Regions from separate parts of the Amycolatopsis sp. NPDC050768 genome, predicted to be linked through region 2. Evidence: riboswitches for the same ligand, from Rfam matches in the RefSeq annotation. Region 2 holds a riboswitch; each other region holds the start of a gene.
The links. A riboswitch is a leader RNA that binds a small molecule or an ion and turns the genes downstream of it on or off. The one in region 2 is predicted to bind thiamine pyrophosphate.

Region 1 (5,702 bases), on a different contig from region 2:
GATCGCCCGCACGCAAGTCGGCCGTGACGGGGGCGACGGCATCCACGGTGTCCTTTTCGGACAGTCGCACGACCAGCCTGAGGTGCTCCCGGCGGTGCACCGCGGCCGTCACCTCGCCGGTCACTCCGGTTTCGGCCACCCGCAACGCATGTGGCCGCAAACCGAGCCGCACCGGACCGTCTTCGGGCTCCGGGAGCACGACGTCACCGAGATCGGTGTGCACGACCCCGCCCGCGGCCACCCCGTCGACGAACGACGTGGCGCCGAGGAACTTCGCGACGTCGTCGTCGGCCGGGTTGCGCCACACCGACCGCACGGCGCCCTCTTGCCGGATCTCGCCGGCGTCGAGCACGGCCACGCGGTCGGCGAGCGTGAACGCCTCTTCTTGATCATGTGTGACCAGCAGCGCGGTGATTTTGCTGCGCCGCAACAGGTCCGCGAGGTCGATGGCCAGCTGCTCACGCAGCCCCGCGTCGAGGCCGGAGAGCGGTTCGTCGAGCAGCAGCAGCCGCGGTTCGGGCGCGAGGGCGCGGGCCAGGGCCACGCGCTGGGCCTGGCCGCCCGACAGCTCGGTGACGCGCCGACGCTCGAATCCCTTGAGCCCCACCAGTTCCAGCAGCTCTTCGACGCGCGCTCGGTGTTTCGCTTTGGGGATCCCGTGCATGCGCAGGCCGAACGCGATGTTCGCGGCGACGTCGCGGTGCGGGAAGAGCTGGCCGTCCTGGAACACCAGCCCGAACCCGCGCCGGTGCACGGGCACGGTGGCGAGGTCGGTGCCGTCCCAGCTCACGGAACCGGACGTCATGGGCTCGAGGCCGGTGATGGCGCGCAGCAGCGTCGACTTGCCGGAACCGGACGGGCCGAGCAGGGCCAGCACCTCGCCGTCGGTGATGTCGAGGCGCGCGTCGCGCACCGCGGCGAACGAGCCGTAGTGGACCGTGAGATCCCGCACTGTGAGCGCCATCTAGAACTCCCCCACCGTGCCGTGCCCGCGAACCGAGCCGAACCGGTCGATCAGCGCGACGGCCGCCACCGTCACGATCATGAGCAGCGCGCACGCGGCGTACGCCATCTGGTTGTTGAGCTCGCCCGGGCGCGAGATGAGCGTCGCGACGGCCACGGGCAACGTCGGCGCGTCGGGCCGGGCGAGGAAGCTCGTGGCGCCGAACTCGCCGAGCGCCACCACGTAGCCGAACCCGGCAGCCGCGACGAGCGAACGCGCGGTGAGCGGCAGGTCGATCTCACGCCACACGCGCGCCGGGCTAGCCCCGAGCGTCGACGCGGCCTGGCGCAGCCGCACGTCGACGGCGCGCAGCACCGGCAGGATCATCCGCATGACCAGCGGGATGATCACCAGCGCCTGCGCGAGCGGAACGAGCAGCGGTGACGTGCGCAGGTCGCCGGGCAGCGCGTCGAGCGTCACGAGGTAACCGAAGCCGACCGTCACGGCGGAGACGCCGAGCGGCAGCATGAGGGCGGCGTCCATCGTCTCGCCCATGCCGCGGGCGAGGCGGCCGGGTGCGCGGCGCAGGGCGACAAGCACCACGCTGGCCAGCACGCCGACGGTCATCGCGAGCAGCGTCGCGTCGGTGGCCGCGGCGAGCGAGTTCTTGGCGGCGACCCAGCCGCTGACCTGCAGCGCGTCGTCCGTGCCGGTGCCGGCGAGGGCGCGGAACCCGGCGAGGCTCCACCCGTCCGGTGTGGACACCGACTCCACCAGCAGCGCGACGATCGGCGTCATCAGCAGTGCGATCACGACCGTGGCGGCACCGACCGTCCACCATTCGCCTTTTCTCGGCCGCCGGGGAGCGGACTGCTTGAGCTTCACGGCGTTCTCGCGGCGCTTTCGGGCGATCGCGCCGAGTGCGAGCGCGGCGAGGACGGCGGCGAACTGGATGAGCGACAGCGCGGCCGCTCCGGAGAGGTCCAGCAGGTCGACCGTGCGCAGGTAGATCTCGGTCTCGAGCGTGCGGTAGCGGCCGCCGCCGAGGATGAGCACCACGCCGAAACTGGTGGCGCAGAACAGGAACACGACCGCCGCGGCCGACGCGACGGCCGGACCGAGCGCGGGCAACGTCACCGTGCGGAAGGCCCGCCACGGCGAGGCACCCAACGCGCGGGCGGCCTCCGTCGCCCGCGGGTCGAGGTAGCTCCACAGCCCGGCGACGGTCCGGGCGACCACGGCGACGTTGAAAAACGCGTTGGCCAGGACCAGCGGCAACACGCCACCGTCGGGCCACAACGCGCGGAACGCGAGCCCGACGACCACCGTCGGCAGCACGAACGGCACCAGCACCAGCGTGCGCGCCAGCCCGACGCCCGGCAGCTTCACACGCGCGAGCACGTACGCCACCGGCAGCCCCGCGACCACGGCGACGACCGTCGAAGCGGCGGCGCTGACCAGCGTGAACGCGGCGAGCTGCCAAGTCTGCGCGTCGGCCAAGACCGTGTCGACGCCGCCCGCCGAGAAGCCGCGGCCGAGGATCGCGACGACCGGCCAGGCGAAAAACACGACCAGGAACGCGACGGGCAGCAGGCCGAGCAGCGCCAGGCCCGCCGTGCGCGCGGTCTGCACCTGCGTTACGCGCCCATGAGCGAGCGCCATTCACCGATCCACTTCTCACGGCCGGCCTGGATCTGGTCGGCGGGCAGAGTCGCGGGGTCCTGCGGCAGCGGCGCGGCCGCGGCCCAGCCGGCGGGCAGGTCGACGCCCTCGCGGGCCGGGTAGACGTACATGTTGGCCGCGACCGTCGACTGGAACTGCTGCGAGAGCAGGAAGTCGACCACCTTCTGGGCCTGCGGTACCTGCTTGGTGTTCGCGAGGACGCCGGCGTACTCGATCTGGCGGAAGCACGTGTCGAGCAGGGCCTTGGTGCGCGGCTTGCCGTCGTCGCCGATCTCGGCGGCCGGCGAGGACGCGTACGAGACCACGATCGGGCGCGGGCCTTTGCCCGAGGAGCCGGAGAAGTCCTTCGTGTAGGCCTCTTCCCAGCCGCTGTCGACCTTGACGCCGTTGGCCTTGAGCTTGGCCCAGTAGTCGTGCCAGCCCTGCTCGCCGTACTTCGCCACGGTGCCCAGCAGGAACGCCAGCCCGGGCGACGCCGTGGCGGGGCTCTCGGCGACGGTGAGGTCCTTGTACTTCGGGTCGGCGAGGTCGTCGTACGTCTTGGGTTCCGGCAGGTGCTTGCTCGCGAAGTACGCGGGGTCGATGTTGACGCAGACGTCGCCGACATCAACGGCACTCAGGCGGTGCTGTGGGTCCACCGAGTACCGCTGCGGCCCGCGGTCGGCCTCGGGGCTCGTGTACGCCTGGAAGACGCCTTCGTTCAGTGCTCGCGAGGCGAACGTGTTGTCCACGCCGAACGCGACGTCGCCGATCGGGTTCGCCTTGGTGAGCACCAGCTTGTTGGTGAGCTCCCCCGCGTCGCCCGACTTGAGGATCTTGAGCTTGATGCCGGACTGGCGCTGGAACGCGTCGAGCACGTCCTGCGGCGCGACGAACGAGTCGTGGGTGACGAGCGTGACCGTCGGGGTCTGCTGGGCGTCGCCGCCCGAGCTGCCGCCGGACAGCGAGCAGGCACTCGCCAGTGCCGTGACCGTGGCCAGGCCCAGCACCGTGCGTGCGGTCCGCGGAATCATCTGCCCTCCTGCACTTCGCCGTGAGCAAGGAGAGCAGGCCTCCCTGCGCCGGCATGATCCGGATTCAGGTGCGAACGGTCGCGGGTCTCGGGCACCCGCCTCTCAGCCCGGCGTACCGGACTCCCGTGGCAACCGTGCAGCGTAGCCCAAACGGGTTCACCATTGGACACATGGCGCAACTACTGAGCGACTCCGAGATTTCATCCGCCCTGACCACCGTCCCCGACTGGCAGCGCGACGGCGCCACGATCACCCGTTCGGTGACCCTGTCTTCCTTCCCGAACGCCGTGGCCTACGTCGTCCGCGTCGCCGAACTCGCCGAGGCCGCCGACCACCACCCGGACATCGACATCCGCTGGCGCACGGTGACCTTCCGCCTCTCCACCCATTCGGAAGGCGGCCTCACCTCGAAGGACTTCGCCCTCGCCGCTCAGATCGACGCCGCGCTCACCGTGTGACGCGCCCTACTGTCGCGACACCTTCCGCGGGCTGACACGTCCCCCTTTCGTACGTTCCACGAGGAGGGACCCCTTTTCATGACCCAGGCAATCGTCGTCGGCACCATCGCGTTCACCCTGATGGTGGCCTCCGCCGGCGCGGTCCTGTGGCGCACTTTCCGCGCCCACCGTGATCTCGACCACAGGCCGTAACACCACCCTTGATCAGCGCGCTATTCCAGCGGAATCCGCCCGCCCCGCCCCCGCTAGGACACGCGATGAACAACTCGCCCACCACCCTCTCGCCCACCCAGCGCGCCTGGATCACCCTGCTCGCCACGGCGTTCACGCTGGCGGTTCTGGTGGTGCTCGGCCTGCTGGGCTGAGCCTTCTTTTCACCCTTCGAAACACCGGACGGTTCGGTGCCGACGACTCGGCATGAACCGTTCGTCCGTCGCGTGCGCGGCAGCCGTGGTGTTCCTGGCTGCCGCGTCCTGCGCACGGCCCACTGACCCGCCGCCGGCGCCGGTGTCGACCTCGGCGCCTCCTGCCGCTCCGGTTTCGCCGACCTCGCTGTCACCTTCGCCGACCCCACCGGCGCCTACGACGGCCCCGCCGACGTCGACCTCCACGCCACGGACCACCCGGACATCGCCCAAACCCCGGATCCGCGACACCAGCCCCGGCTGCGGTCAACGAGCCGTCAACGCACGCAAGTTCAACCCCAGCTGCAAGGAATACCAGGGCTACCTCGACCCCGGCGGCCCCGGCCGCGGCAAAACCTCCGGCGAAACCCAGCGCGACTGGCTGTGCGAACAGGGCCTGCTGCCGAAGAACGAATGCTGAACCACTTCACCGTCGCGGGAACCACGACAACTGAAAAGACCTACGCCACTTCGACGTACTCGCAGTCACCCTGCCCACGACAACGCCTGAAGGTCTGCACCTCAAGCTCAGCCGTTGAACTCCACGAGATCACGGAAGCCGAGCATCGGCACGCTCCTTCATGCGCTTGAACGCGAGATCGGCAATGCGCAGGAGGCGTTCGTAATACGGCCGACCCGCTTCGGGGAACTCGGACAGCGAGTCCTGCAACCTGGCCTCGCAGTCCGCGAGAAAATCCCACTGCTGATCCGGCAGCGTGTGCCCGTCGGCCACCGCCTTCGAGAGGAAGTAGATGTTGGCGTCGATCATCACCGCGCAGACCGAGCCGTAGTCCGCGCCCCGACGGACCGCCGGAGAAGGAAATGGCGTCGCACGATGGTCTTCGAGTGCGGCAGCCAGTTCGTCGATCACCCGTCCAGATTACGGTCGGCGAAGCTCAGACGTTGAACCTGAACTCCACCACATCACCGTCCGCCATCAGATAATCCTTGCCCTCCATCCGCACCTTCCCCGCGGCGCGCGCGGCGGCCATCGAGCCCGCCTCCATCAAATCGGCGTACGACACGATCTCCGCCTTGATGAAGCCGCGCTCGAAGTCCGTGTGGATGACGCCCGCGGCTTGGGGGGCGGTGGCGCCCTTGGGGATCGTCCAGGCGCGGGATTCCTTGGGGCCGGCGGTGAGGTAGGTCTGCAGGCCGAGGGTGTGGAAGCCGGCGCGGGCGAGGGCGTTGAGGCCCGGCT
Region 2 (5,702 bases):
TGCGGTCCGTCGCGCAGGCCGAGAAGGTGCGCGTGGTGTCGCTGGTCGCGCCCAACATCGCCGTGCTGGAGCCGAACACGGCCCACGCCCGCCTGCGCGAGGCCGTGACCCGCGCTGCCGACGGCGACGGGCCCGGGGTTCTGCTGATCAACGACGTCGACGCGCTCCTGCCCGCCACGCAGCCGCCACCGGTGGCCACCGTCGTCCTGGAAGAACTGCGCGCGGCCATGCGCCGCGAGGGCATCGCCGTGGTGGCGACGACGCAGCGCGCCGAGTCCGTGGACCCGCGGCTGCGCACCGCCGACCTGCTCGATCGCGAGCTCGGCCTGCCGCTGCCCGACGCGAAAACCCGGGTGGAGCTGCTGCGGATCCTGCTGCGTGACGTGCCCGTGGAACCGGGCGCCGACCTGGGCGTGCTCGCCGAGAAGACGCCCGGGTTCGTCGCCGCCGACCTCATCGCCCTGCGCCGCGACGCCGCGCTGCGGGCCGCGCTTCGCCAGCGTGACGTCGCCGAGCCGCGGATCTCGGAGCACGACCTGCTCGACGCGCTCGCCACCGTCCGGCCGATCTCGCTGTCCACTTCGGACAACCTGGCCACGGGCGGGCTGACGCTCGACGACGTGGGCAACATGGTGGACGTCAAGCAGGCCCTCACTGAGACGGTGCTGTGGCCGCTGCGCTACCCGGATTCCTTCGCCCGCCTGGGCATCGACCCGCCGCGGGGCGTGCTGCTGTACGGCCCGCCCGGCGGCGGCAAGACGTTCCTCGTGCGCGCACTGGCCGGCACGGGCGCGCTCAACGTGTTCGCGATCAAGGGCGCCGAACTGCTGGACAAGTGGGTCGGCGAGTCGGAGCGGGCCGTGCGCGACCTGTTCCGGCGAGCCGCCGACGCCGCGCCGTCGCTGATCTTCCTGGACGAGATCGACGCGCTGGCGCCGCGACGCGGGCAGTCGTCCGACTCCGGGGTGGCCGACCGAGTGGTCGCCGCGCTGCTCACGGAGCTCGACGGCGTGGAGCCGATGCGCGAGGTCGTGGTGCTGGGCGCCACGAACCGGCCCGAACTCGTGGACCCGGCGCTGCTGCGGCCGGGCCGGCTGGAGCGGCGCATCTACGTGCCGCCGCCCGACGCCGAGTCGCGCACCGCGATCCTGAAGGCGACGTCGAAGAACACGCCGCTGGCGTCCGATGTGGATCTGGCGGCCATCGCGTCCACCCTGGACGGTTACTCCGCCGCCGACTGCGCCGCGCTCATCCGCGAGGCTGCGCTCACGGCGATGCGCGAGTCACTCGAGGCACACGTGGTCACCGCCGCCCACCTGGCGAAAGCACGCGAGGTCGTGCGGCCGTCGCTGGACCCGGCGCAGCTGGCGACGCTGCAGGCGTACGCGCAGGCGCAGCAGGAACGCTGACGAAAACGGACCCCACCTTCGCGGTGGGGCCCGTTGTTTTCGCTGGTCAGCTGCCCTTTGGGCTCTGGTAGTCCTTCGTGATGATCACTATCACGCCCGGGCTCGAGTTCTGGATGCCGTCGAACCGCGGCTGGGCCTGGAACCCGAACTCGGCGGCCAGCTGCTTCGCCGCGGCCTCCTCGTCGGTGCCCGGCCGGAAGTAGGCCGTGGTGTGCGGGATCACTCCCTGCGGGTAGTTGCCGACCTCGGGCACGTTCCAGCCCGACGCGCGGAAGTCGTCGGCGGCCTGCTCGGCGAGGTGCGGGATCGTGGAGTTGTTGTAGACCCGCACGGTCACCCACTTGTTGGACGCCTGCTGGTCGTTGCCCGGCTGCCCCGGCTGACCACCGGGCCGGCCAGGTTGGCCGGGCTGGCCCGGCTGTCCGCTGGGCTGACCAGGCTGGCTCGGCTGCCCCGACTGGCCGGCCGGCGGCGCCGAAGGTGCCGACGAAGCCGGTGAAGACGGGGCCGAAGACGAAGGCGGCGCCGCCGAGGACGACGAGCCCGGCGCCGGCTGCGACGACGAAGGCGACCCGCTCGAGCTGGTGGGCCCGGCGTTGTTGTCGCTCGATCCATTACCCGACAGCGCGGTGACGCCGCCGACGATCGCGGCGATCACGGCGACGCCGATGAGCGCGACGCCCGCGGCCCGCATGGGCCGGGACAGTCCCGAGAAGATGCTCATGACAGTTCGATCCCCAGCCGCCTGGCGCCGCGCTTGCGCTGCCGGGCGGCGCGCGTCTTGCGCAGCCGCTTCACCAGCATCGGGTCGGCCGCCATGGCCTCAGGCTTTTCCAGCAGTGTGTTCAACAGCTGGTAGTAACGGGTCGAGGACAGCGAGAACCGTTCCCGGATGGCGTTCTCCTTGGCACCGGCGTGCCGCCACCACTGACGTTCGAACGCGAGGATCTCCACCTCACGCTCGGTCAGGCCGCCCACAATCTCCGGCGGCGACGGCTGCTCTCCAGCCATCGACTCCGCGGCGTCCATGCGGTCCTCGCAATCGGTTTCGGCTGTCCTTCCGCGGGCGCCATTCAACCACGGAACCCAGGCTCGACATGGGCATCCGGCGCGGCGCGTCACGGTCCGATCCAGGTGTATCAGACGGGTCCGACTAAACTCGCTGCTCGTGACCGTCCACCCCATCCGCATCGCCGGCGATCCCGTGCTGCACCAGCCGACCCGTGAGGTCACGGAGTTCGACGAGCAGCTGCGCACGCTGACCGAGGACATGTTCGAGACGATGTACGCCGCCGAAGGCGTCGGCCTCGCGGCCAACCAGATCGGCCTCGACCTGCGCCTGTTCGTCTACGACTGCCCCGACGACGAGGGCGTCGAACACCGCGGCCTGGTGGTGAACCCCAAGCTGGAGACGTCCGAGGTCCCCGAGACCATGCCGGACCCGGACGACGACTGGGAGGGCTGCCTCTCGGTCCCCGGCGAGTCCTACCCCACCGGCCGCGCGTCGTGGGCGCGCGTGACCGGTTTCGACGTGACGGGTGAGCCGATCACCGTCGAGGGCACCGGCTACTTCGCCCGCTGCCTGCAGCACGAGACGGACCACCTCGACGGGTACCTGTACCTCGATCGCCTGGTGGGCCGCCACGCGCGGGCGGCGAAGAAGATGCTGAAGAAGAACAAATGGGGCGTGCCGGGGTTGAGCTGGCTGCCGCCGAAGGACGAGCCGGCCGAAGCCTGAGTTTCTTTGTCGACGAGTCTCCCGGTCCCGGGTTAGGGCCGGGAGATTCGTCGTTTCAGCGGGTCAGCGGCCGAGGAAATGCTCGCGCACGACGGCGGGGTTTTATCCCAGACCTGATCCGGCATGGTGTCTGACGAAGGCACCGAACGACGACGGTTCTCTTTTTCGCCCGAGGCTTTCCTGCGCAGCCGTGATCGGTGTTGCGCCGGCGCGTTTTTTGTTGCGGGGGGCGGGTTTTCTGTTGTTGTCCACAACTCGGCTTCGCTGTGGACAACTCGGCTTCGGAGATTATTTTGTCGGTGGGGAGCGGTAGACTGGCCAAGGGCCGTTCCCCCGAGGATGGGTGGGGGCTTTCCCAAGGTGAGTTACTGAGGACACAGGCGGCTTGGCCGCGATTTCCGGCGGTTGTGGGCCGGCGAGACGGTGAGCACGATCGGGGGCGTGGGCTCGTCAATGAAGACGGAGCCGTGCGCAACGGTGGACAGGTAATCGCGCCGGCCGCGGGAGTAGTCGGCGGAATCGCGCGGAATCCACGGAGAGCGGTGGCCTGGGGCCTCTTGACCGCTAAGGAACCGGAACCGGGCCGCGCTCATCGCCAACACCGCCACCAGTCCGGCGAGCAGAACTTTCCTCACGAGGCGCCCCGAAGTCGGCGCAGGTGACGGTCATGTGACCGCCTGTCGGCCGGATGCTCCGATCCGGTGAAGAACACACCGGACGCGGGGGTGGCTTGTGCTCGCATGATCCGCCGTGGCATGGTCGAGGGACAACCTCATAACCAACGCGGGAGCTCGCGCCTTGGCGGGCTGAGAGGGCGGCTGGTGTCTGTCTGTGGACACCCGGTGCCGCCGACCGCATGAACCTGACCGGGTAATGCCGGCGTAGGGAGTGAACGTCGTTGACGACGCTGGAGAACGAGCCTGCCATCACGCCTTCCGTGACCACGGGGCCGATCACCGGTTCGCACAAGGTCTACCACCGCACCGAATCGGGCCTGCGGGTTCCGGCGCGGCGCATCGACCTGTCGAACGGTGAGCACTTCGACGTGTACGACACGTCCGGGCCGTACACCGACCCGGACGCGAAGATCGACGTCCACAATGGACTTCACCCGCTGCGCACGGGCTGGGCCGACGGCCGCGCGCACAACACCCAGCTCGGCTGGGCGAAAGCGGGCGTGATCACGCGCGAGATGGAGTTCATCGCCGCGCGCGAGCGGTGCTCACCTGAGTTCGTGCGCGACGAGGTCGCGCGCGGGCGGGCGGTGATCCCCGCCAACCGCAAGCACCCGGAGAGCGAGCCGATGATCATCGGCAAGAAGTTCCTGGTGAAGATCAACGCGAACATGGGCAACTCGGCCGTCTGGTCCTCAGTGGAGGAAGAGGTCGACAAGATGGTGTGGGCCACCCGCTGGGGTGCCGACACGATCATGGACCTGTCCACCGGCAAGCGCATCCACGAGACGCGCGAGTGGATCGTCCGCAACTCCCCCGTGCCCGTGGGCACCGTGCCGATCTACCAGGCGCTGGAGAAGGTCGACGGGGAGCCGGAGAAGCTGTCGTGGGAGGTCTACCGCGACACGATCATCGAGCAGTGCGAGCAGGGTGTGGACTACGTCACCGTCCACGCGGGAGTGCTGCTGCGCTACATCCCCCTCACCGCCCGGCGCGTGACCGGAATCGTGAGCCGCGGCGGCTCGATCATGGCCGCGTGGTGCCTCGCGCACCACCAGGAATCCTTCCTGTACACGAACTTCGAGGAACTCTGCGCGATCCTGCGCAAGTACGACGTCACGTTCTCCCTCGGCGACGGCCTGCGCCCCGGCTCGATCGCCGACGCCAACGACCGCGCGCAGTTCGCCGAGCTCGAGACCCTCGGTGAGCTCACGCACATCGCGCGTGAGCACGACGTGCAGGTGATGATCGAGGGCCCCGGCCACGTGCCGATGCACAAGATCAAGGAGAACGTGGAGCTGGAGGAACAGCTCACCGGCGAGGCGCCGTTCTACACCCTCGGACCACTCGCGACGGACATCGCACCGGCGTACGACCACATCACCTCGGCCATCGGCGCGGCGCAGATCGGCTGGTACGGCACGGCGATGCTGTGCTACGTCACACCGAAGGAGCACCTCGGCCTGCCCAACCGCGACGACGTGAAGACCGGCGTGATCACCTACAAGATCGCCGCCCACTCCGCCGACCTCGCCAAGGGCCACCCCCACGCACACGAGTGGGACGACGAACTGTCCAAGGCCCGCTTCGAGTTCCGCTGGAACGACCAGTTCAACCTGGCGCTCGACCCCGACACCGCGCGCTCGTACCACGACGAGACGCTGCCCGCGGAGCCGGCGAAGACCGCGCACTTCTGCTCGATGTGCGGCCCGAAGTTCTGCTCGATGCGGATCACCCACGACGTGCGCAAGTACGCCGAGGAGCACGGGCTGTCCACTGTGGAGGCCATCGAGGCCGGCATGGCGGAGAAGTCGGCCGAGTTCGGCGAGCAGGGCAACAAGGTCTACCTCCCGGTCGTCGGGCAGTAGTTCCACCCGCTAT
Region 3 (5,702 bases), on a different contig from region 2:
CTACGGCCGGCGCCGCATGTACCTGATCGGCGTGGTCTGGTTCGGCATCGCCTCGGCGCTGTGCGCGATCGCCACCTCGACCACGGAACTGGTGATCTTCCGGATCATCCAGGGCATCGGCGGCGCGCTGCTCACCCCCGGCTCACTCGCGATCCTGCAGTCGTCGTTCAGACACAACGACCGGGCGCGCGCGATCGGCGCGTGGTCCGGACTGGGTGGTCTGGCCGCCGCGGTCGGACCGCTGCTCGGCGGCGTGCTGGTGCAGGTCTGGTCCTGGCGGCTGGCGTTCCTGATCAACCTGCCGCTGGCCATCGTCGTGGTGCTGATGGCGCTCAAGTTCGTGCCCGAGTCGCGCGACGAGACGGCCACCGGCCACCCGGACTTCACCGCCGCCGCGACAGGCGCGATCGGGCTCGCGGGGATAACCGGAGCGCTGGTCGAAGCGCCTGGCCGCGGCATCGGTGACCCGATCGTGCTGATCGCGCTGGTCGCCGGCATCGCCGGGCTGGGCGTGTTCCTCTGGCTGCAGCACCACTCCCGCGAACCGCTCGTGCCGCCCAGCCTCTTCCGCGACCGGACGTTCACGCTGTCCAACGCGCTCACGTTCGTGGTCTACGCCGCCCTCGGCGCCGTGATGATGCTGCTGGTCCTGCAGCTGCAGGTCTCCCTGAACTACCCGCCGACGCTCGCGGGCCTTGCCGGGCTGCCGATCACGATCATCATGCTGCTGCTCTCGGGCCGCTCGGGCGCGCTGGCCCAGCGCATCGGCCCGCGCCTGCAGCTGGTGGTCGGACCCATCGTGATCGGCATCGGCATGCTGCTGCTGATCCGCGTCGGACCGGGGTCCTCGTACCTCGGTTCGGTCTTCCCCGCGGTGGTCGTGTTCGGCCTCGGACTGGCGTGCACGGTGGCGCCGGTGACCGCGACGGTGCTCGCCGCAGCCCCCGACCGCTTCGCCGGTGTCGCGTCCGGAGTGAACAACGCGATCGCCCGAACGGGTGGTCTTCTTGCGGTCGCGGTGCTCCCCGCGGCGGCCGGACTCACCGGTTCGGCCTACCGCGACCCCGTCGCGCTGACGGCCGGCTGGCGCATGGCACTGCTCATCTGCGCCGTCCTGGCGATCGCAGGAGGCCTCATCGCGTTGGGGATTCACAACGGCGTGCTCGGTTCGCCGGACGATTCCGGAGACGCCTCCGGTGGCGCGGCCGGGCCCGAGGCCAAGCGGACCGTGGACGACGAGTCGCCTCACCTCGGCGAGTGCTTCTCGTGCGGGGTGGACGGACCGCCGACCCACGTCCGCCCGGGCCCGGCGCGCGACTGACGCCTACGCGAGCAGTTCGGCCAGCAGTTCCGGGTCGACGTTGCCGCCGGAGATCACCGACACCGTCTTGCCGCCCGGCAGCTCGCCGGCGTGGTGCAGGAACGCGGCGGTGGCCGTCGCCCCGCTGGGCTCGGCCACGATCCGGGCCCGCCGGGCCAGCACGCGCGTGGCGTCGCGGATCTCGTCCTCGGTCACGGTGACGATGCCGTCGAGCACGCTCTGCAAGTGCGCGAACGTCAGGTCCGACGGCTGGGCGCGCAGGCCGTCGGCGATCGTGCGGGCGCGCTGCTCCATCGGCCACTCGATGCGGCGGCCGGCGCGCAGGCCCTCGGCGGTGTCGCCGGCCAGCTCGGGCTCGACGGCGATGACCTTCGCTCCGGGGCACAGCGCCTTGATCGCCGTGCCGACACCCGAGGCGAGCCCGCCGCCGCTCACCGGCACGAGCACGGTGTCGACGTCCGGCAGGTCGGTGGCGATTTCCAGGCCCGCGGTGCCCTGCCCGGCGATCACGTCGAGGTGGTCGAACGGCGGGATGTAAGTGAGCCCGCGCTCCTTCGCCAGCGCCGACGCGACCGGCTCCTGCTCGGCGATCGGCACCTCGATCACCTCGGCGCCCCAGCTCCGGGTGGCCTCGACCTTGAGCCGCGGCGCCACGTCCGGCACCACGATCACGGCGGGGATGCCGAAGGCGTTCGCGGAGTAGGCGACCGCCTGCGCGTGGTTACCGCTGGAGTACGAGACGACGCCGCGTGCGCGCTGCGCGTCGTCGAGTGAGGCGATCGCGTTGTACGCGCCGCGGATCTTGAACGCGCCGATCTGTTGCAGGCTCTCGGGTTTGAGCCACAGCTCGCCTTCGGTCCAGTGCTGGCGCAGCAGCGGCGTGCGCACGGCGTGGTCGGCTACCCGCTTCGCCGCGGCCTCGATTTCGGAGATCGTCACCAATCGCATGTGGTGAGTATGTCAGGAAAGTGTGAGCCACAGTCCATCCACTGTGGACGGTCAACGTGTCCTCGCTCACGGATGGGCAACGCGGGGAGTTCCTCGCGCGACTTACTCGTTGAACGCCACAGGGGAAATCGCGCGGGTACTAGTAGATCGGGATCATGAGTCAGCAGCGGGAAAAGACATCGGAGCAGGGCGAGAAGAAGAGCTTCCGCCCGGCGCAGGTGGTGGCGACGGCACTGGCCGCCGTCACGGCCGCGTTGCTGGGTTCGACACTCGGCGTGGCGGGGACCGTCGTGGGCGCCGGGGTGGCGAGCGTGATCACCACGGTCGGCGCCGAGCTGTACCTGCGTTCGCTGCAGCGCACTCGCGAGGCCGCGCTGAAGGCGCGCGCGGTGCTCGTGACGGCGGGGCAGCGCAGGGGCAGCAGGCCGGGCCTCTCGCCGGTCGACGACCCGGCGCAGATGCCGACCGTGCTGATGCCGCTCGACCCGTCGGAGATGCCGACGGTGCGGATCTCGAAGCTGACCGCGCCGGCCGAGCCCGAGGAGTCGTTCGGCGACAAGCTGAGGAAGCTGCGCTGGCCGATCATCCTGGGCACGAGCGTGGTCGCCACGGCCATCGCGATCGGCGTCAGCGTCGCGATCGAGGCGGCCGGCGGGCCAGGGCCCGGTTTCGTCCGCCACGACCCGGGCACGAGCCAGCACCAGCAGCAGGACGAGAACACCAACCCGCCCACGACGTCACAGAACAGCCCGCCGCCCAGCGAGACCGAGTCGAACACCCCGCCGCCCTCGACCTCGTCTTCGAGCACGTCCACGAGCGAATCGCCGACGTCTTCAAGCAGCTCGGACAGCGCCCCGCCGCCTTCGAGCACGGGTGGGGCGCCGTCGACCACACCGAGCGCGCCGCAGACGAAGGGTGCGCCGTCGGGGACCCCCAGTCCCTAACCGAGCTGGGACCTGAGCGCCTGCGCGGCCGCCTTCGGGTCTTCCGCGTCGGTGATCGCGCGGACCACGACGATCCGTGTCGCGCCGGCCGCCAGCACCTCCGGCAGGCGTTCCGTGTCGATGCCGCCGATCGCGAACCACGGCCGGTCGGTACCGGTTTTCGCGGTCGCGCGCACGAGGTCCAGGCCCGGCGCGTACCGGCCGGGCTTGGTCGGCGTCGGCCAGCACGGGCCGGTGCAGAAGTAGTCCACGCCGTCCTCGGCGGCGGCCGCCGTGGCCTGCTCGATCGAGTGGGTGGAGCGGCCGATCACCACGTCGTCGCCAAGGACGCGGCGCGCGAGCGGCACGGGGATGTCGTCCTGACCCAGGTGTAGCACGTCGGCGCCCACGGCGAGCGCGACGTCGGCGCGGTCGTTGACCGACAGCAGCGCACCGTGGCGCGCGCACGCTTCGGCGAGCACCTCGAGCGCCGCGATCTCCTGCGCGGCCTCGAGCGGGGTGCCGTTCGTCTTGTCCCGCAGCTGCACGATGTCGACGCCGCCGGCCAGCGCCGCGTCGATGAACTCGGCGAGGTCGCCGCGCGACGAGCGGGCGTCGGTGCACAGGTACAGCCGCGAATCGGCCAGGCGGGTGCGGATCTGTGATCCGGTCAGGGCGGGCATGGCGGGGACGTTACCCGCGCGCTACGGTGGGGTGGTCCGCACGGGAGCCCGAGGCACGGGCTGAGAGGGAGCCGCCGCTCCGACCGTGGAACCTGATCCGGGTCATGCCGGCGCAGGGAGCGTGATTCCATGAGTGAGACCCTCACCATCGTCGGCGGTGGTGTCATCGGCCTGTCCGCGGCTTGGCGCGCGGCGGCCCGCGGCCATCGCGTCACGGTGGTCGATCCGGCCCCCGCGCGCGGTGCGTCCTGGGTGGCCGGCGGCATGCTCGCGCCGGTCACGGAGGCGTGGCCGGGCGAGGAGCACGTGCTCAGCCTTGGCGAGGAGTCGCTGCGGCGCTGGCCCGCGTTCGCGCGGGACCTCGCGGCGGAGGGCACGGACCCCGGGCTGGCTTCGCACGGCACGATCGTGGTCGCGTTCGACAGCGCCGACGCCGGGCACCTCGACATCCTCGCGGAGTACCTGGCCTCGCTGGGCCGTGACGTCGAGCGGCTCACCGGGCGGGCGGCGCGGCGGCTCGCGCCGGGCCTGGGCGCGGTGCGTAGCGGGCTGCACGTGCCGGGTGACCTGGCTGTCGACAACCGGAAGCTGCTGACGGCGCTGCTCTCCGCGTGCGCGAAGCGGGGTGTCGAGTTCTCGGCGTCGCGGGTGACTTCGCTCGACGATGTGACCGGTCCCGTTGTGCTGGCTGCCGGCGCGTGGACAGGCAAGCTGCACCCGCTGCTGGCCGACGCCGTGCGGCCGCTCAAAGGCGAGATCCTGCGACTGCGGCCGCGTCGGGGCTGCCTGCCGCCCCCGCCGTACACGGTGCGCGCGATGGTCGAGGGCCGGCCGATCTACCTCGTGCCGCGCGCTGACGGCGAGCTGGTGCTCGGCGCGACGCAGTACGAAGCGGGCTTCGACGAGACCGTGACCGCGCGTGGCGTGCGGGAGCTGCTGGAAGGCGGCGAACGGATCCTGCCGGGCATCACGGAGTACGAGCTCGTCGAGACCGCGGCCGGGCTGCGCGCGGGAAGCCGCGACGCGCTGCCGTACATCGGGGAGCTCGGCGAAGGCGTGTACGCGGCGACGGGGCACCACCGCAACGGACTGCTGATGGCCCCCGTGACCGCCGACGCCGTGGTCGCGTGGCTGGCCGGCGAGGCCCCACCGGACGAGATCGGGGCGGCCGCGCCCGCCCGTTTGCTGCAGAAGGAGCGAGTCTGATGGAGATCAAGGTCAACGGGAGCTGGCGCGAGTTCCCCGACGGCGCCACCGTGTCCGAGGTGCTCGACGCACTCGACGTGGCCCGCCAGGGCGTTGCCGTCGCGGTGAACGGCGAGGTCGTGCGCCGGGGCGAGTGGGAGGCGTCGGTGGTGCCGAAGGGCGCGAACATCGACGTGCTGACCGCGGTGCAGGGAGGCTGACGATGGACGACGCTCTGGTCATCGGCGAACACAAGCTGTCGTCGAGGCTGATCATCGGGACCGGTGGTGCCGGGAACCTGTCGGTGCTGGAACGCGCACTGGTCGCGTCGGGCACCGAGCTGACGACGGTCGCCATGCGCAAAGCCGACGCCGACGGCGGCACCGGCGTGCTCGGACTCGTGCGGCGCCTCGGGATCAAGCTGCTGCCCAACACCGCCGGCTGCCGCACCGCCGCGGAGGCCGTGCTGACCGCCCAGCTGGCCCGCGAGGCCCTCGACACGGACCTCATCAAGCTCGAGGTCCACGCCGACGACCGCACCCTGCTGCCCGACCCGTTCGAAACCCTGGACGCCGCGGAGCAACTGGCGGCCGACGGCTTCACCGTGCTCGCGTACACCAACGACGACCCCGTGCTCGCACT

Region 1: linked by a shared signal. The riboswitch ahead of AB0H62_RS33975 (thiamine ABC transporter substrate-binding protein) and the one ahead of thiC (phosphomethylpyrimidine synthase ThiC) in region 2 are both predicted to bind thiamine pyrophosphate.
Region 3: linked by a shared signal. The riboswitch ahead of thiO (glycine oxidase ThiO) and the one ahead of thiC (phosphomethylpyrimidine synthase ThiC) in region 2 are both predicted to bind thiamine pyrophosphate.

The regions. Positions count from the first base shown of each region.
Region 1 is NZ_JBFAHL010000014.1:9,702-15,403, reverse strand. It holds gene AB0H62_RS33985 (ABC transporter ATP-binding protein) at 1-964, opposite strand, end outside; gene AB0H62_RS33980 (iron ABC transporter permease) at 965-2,605, opposite strand; gene AB0H62_RS33975 (thiamine ABC transporter substrate-binding protein) at 2,581-3,639, opposite strand; TPP riboswitch at 3,663-3,776, opposite strand; gene AB0H62_RS33970 (4a-hydroxytetrahydrobiopterin dehydratase) at 3,810-4,097, shown strand; gene AB0H62_RS33965 (hypothetical protein) at 4,515-4,922, shown strand; gene AB0H62_RS33960 (hypothetical protein) at 5,052-5,372, opposite strand; gene ychF (redox-regulated ATPase YchF) at 5,398-5,702, opposite strand, start outside.
Region 2 is NZ_JBFAHL010000039.1:25,736-31,437, forward strand. It holds gene AB0H62_RS50350 (AAA family ATPase) at 1-1,409, shown strand, start outside; gene AB0H62_RS50355 (LytR C-terminal domain-containing protein) at 1,456-2,133, opposite strand; gene AB0H62_RS50360 (DUF3263 domain-containing protein) at 2,130-2,438, opposite strand; gene AB0H62_RS50365 (peptide deformylase) at 2,578-3,147, shown strand; TPP riboswitch at 3,921-4,052, shown strand; gene thiC (phosphomethylpyrimidine synthase ThiC) at 4,046-5,689, shown strand.
Region 3 is NZ_JBFAHL010000015.1:1,049-6,750, reverse strand. It holds gene AB0H62_RS35350 (MFS transporter) at 1-1,321, shown strand, start outside; gene AB0H62_RS35345 (threonine/serine dehydratase) at 1,325-2,269, opposite strand; gene AB0H62_RS35340 (hypothetical protein) at 2,425-3,213, shown strand; gene thiE (thiamine phosphate synthase) at 3,210-3,875, opposite strand; TPP riboswitch at 3,906-4,011, shown strand; gene thiO (glycine oxidase ThiO) at 4,005-5,081, shown strand; gene thiS (sulfur carrier protein ThiS) at 5,081-5,281, shown strand; gene AB0H62_RS35320 (thiazole synthase) at 5,284-5,702, shown strand, end outside.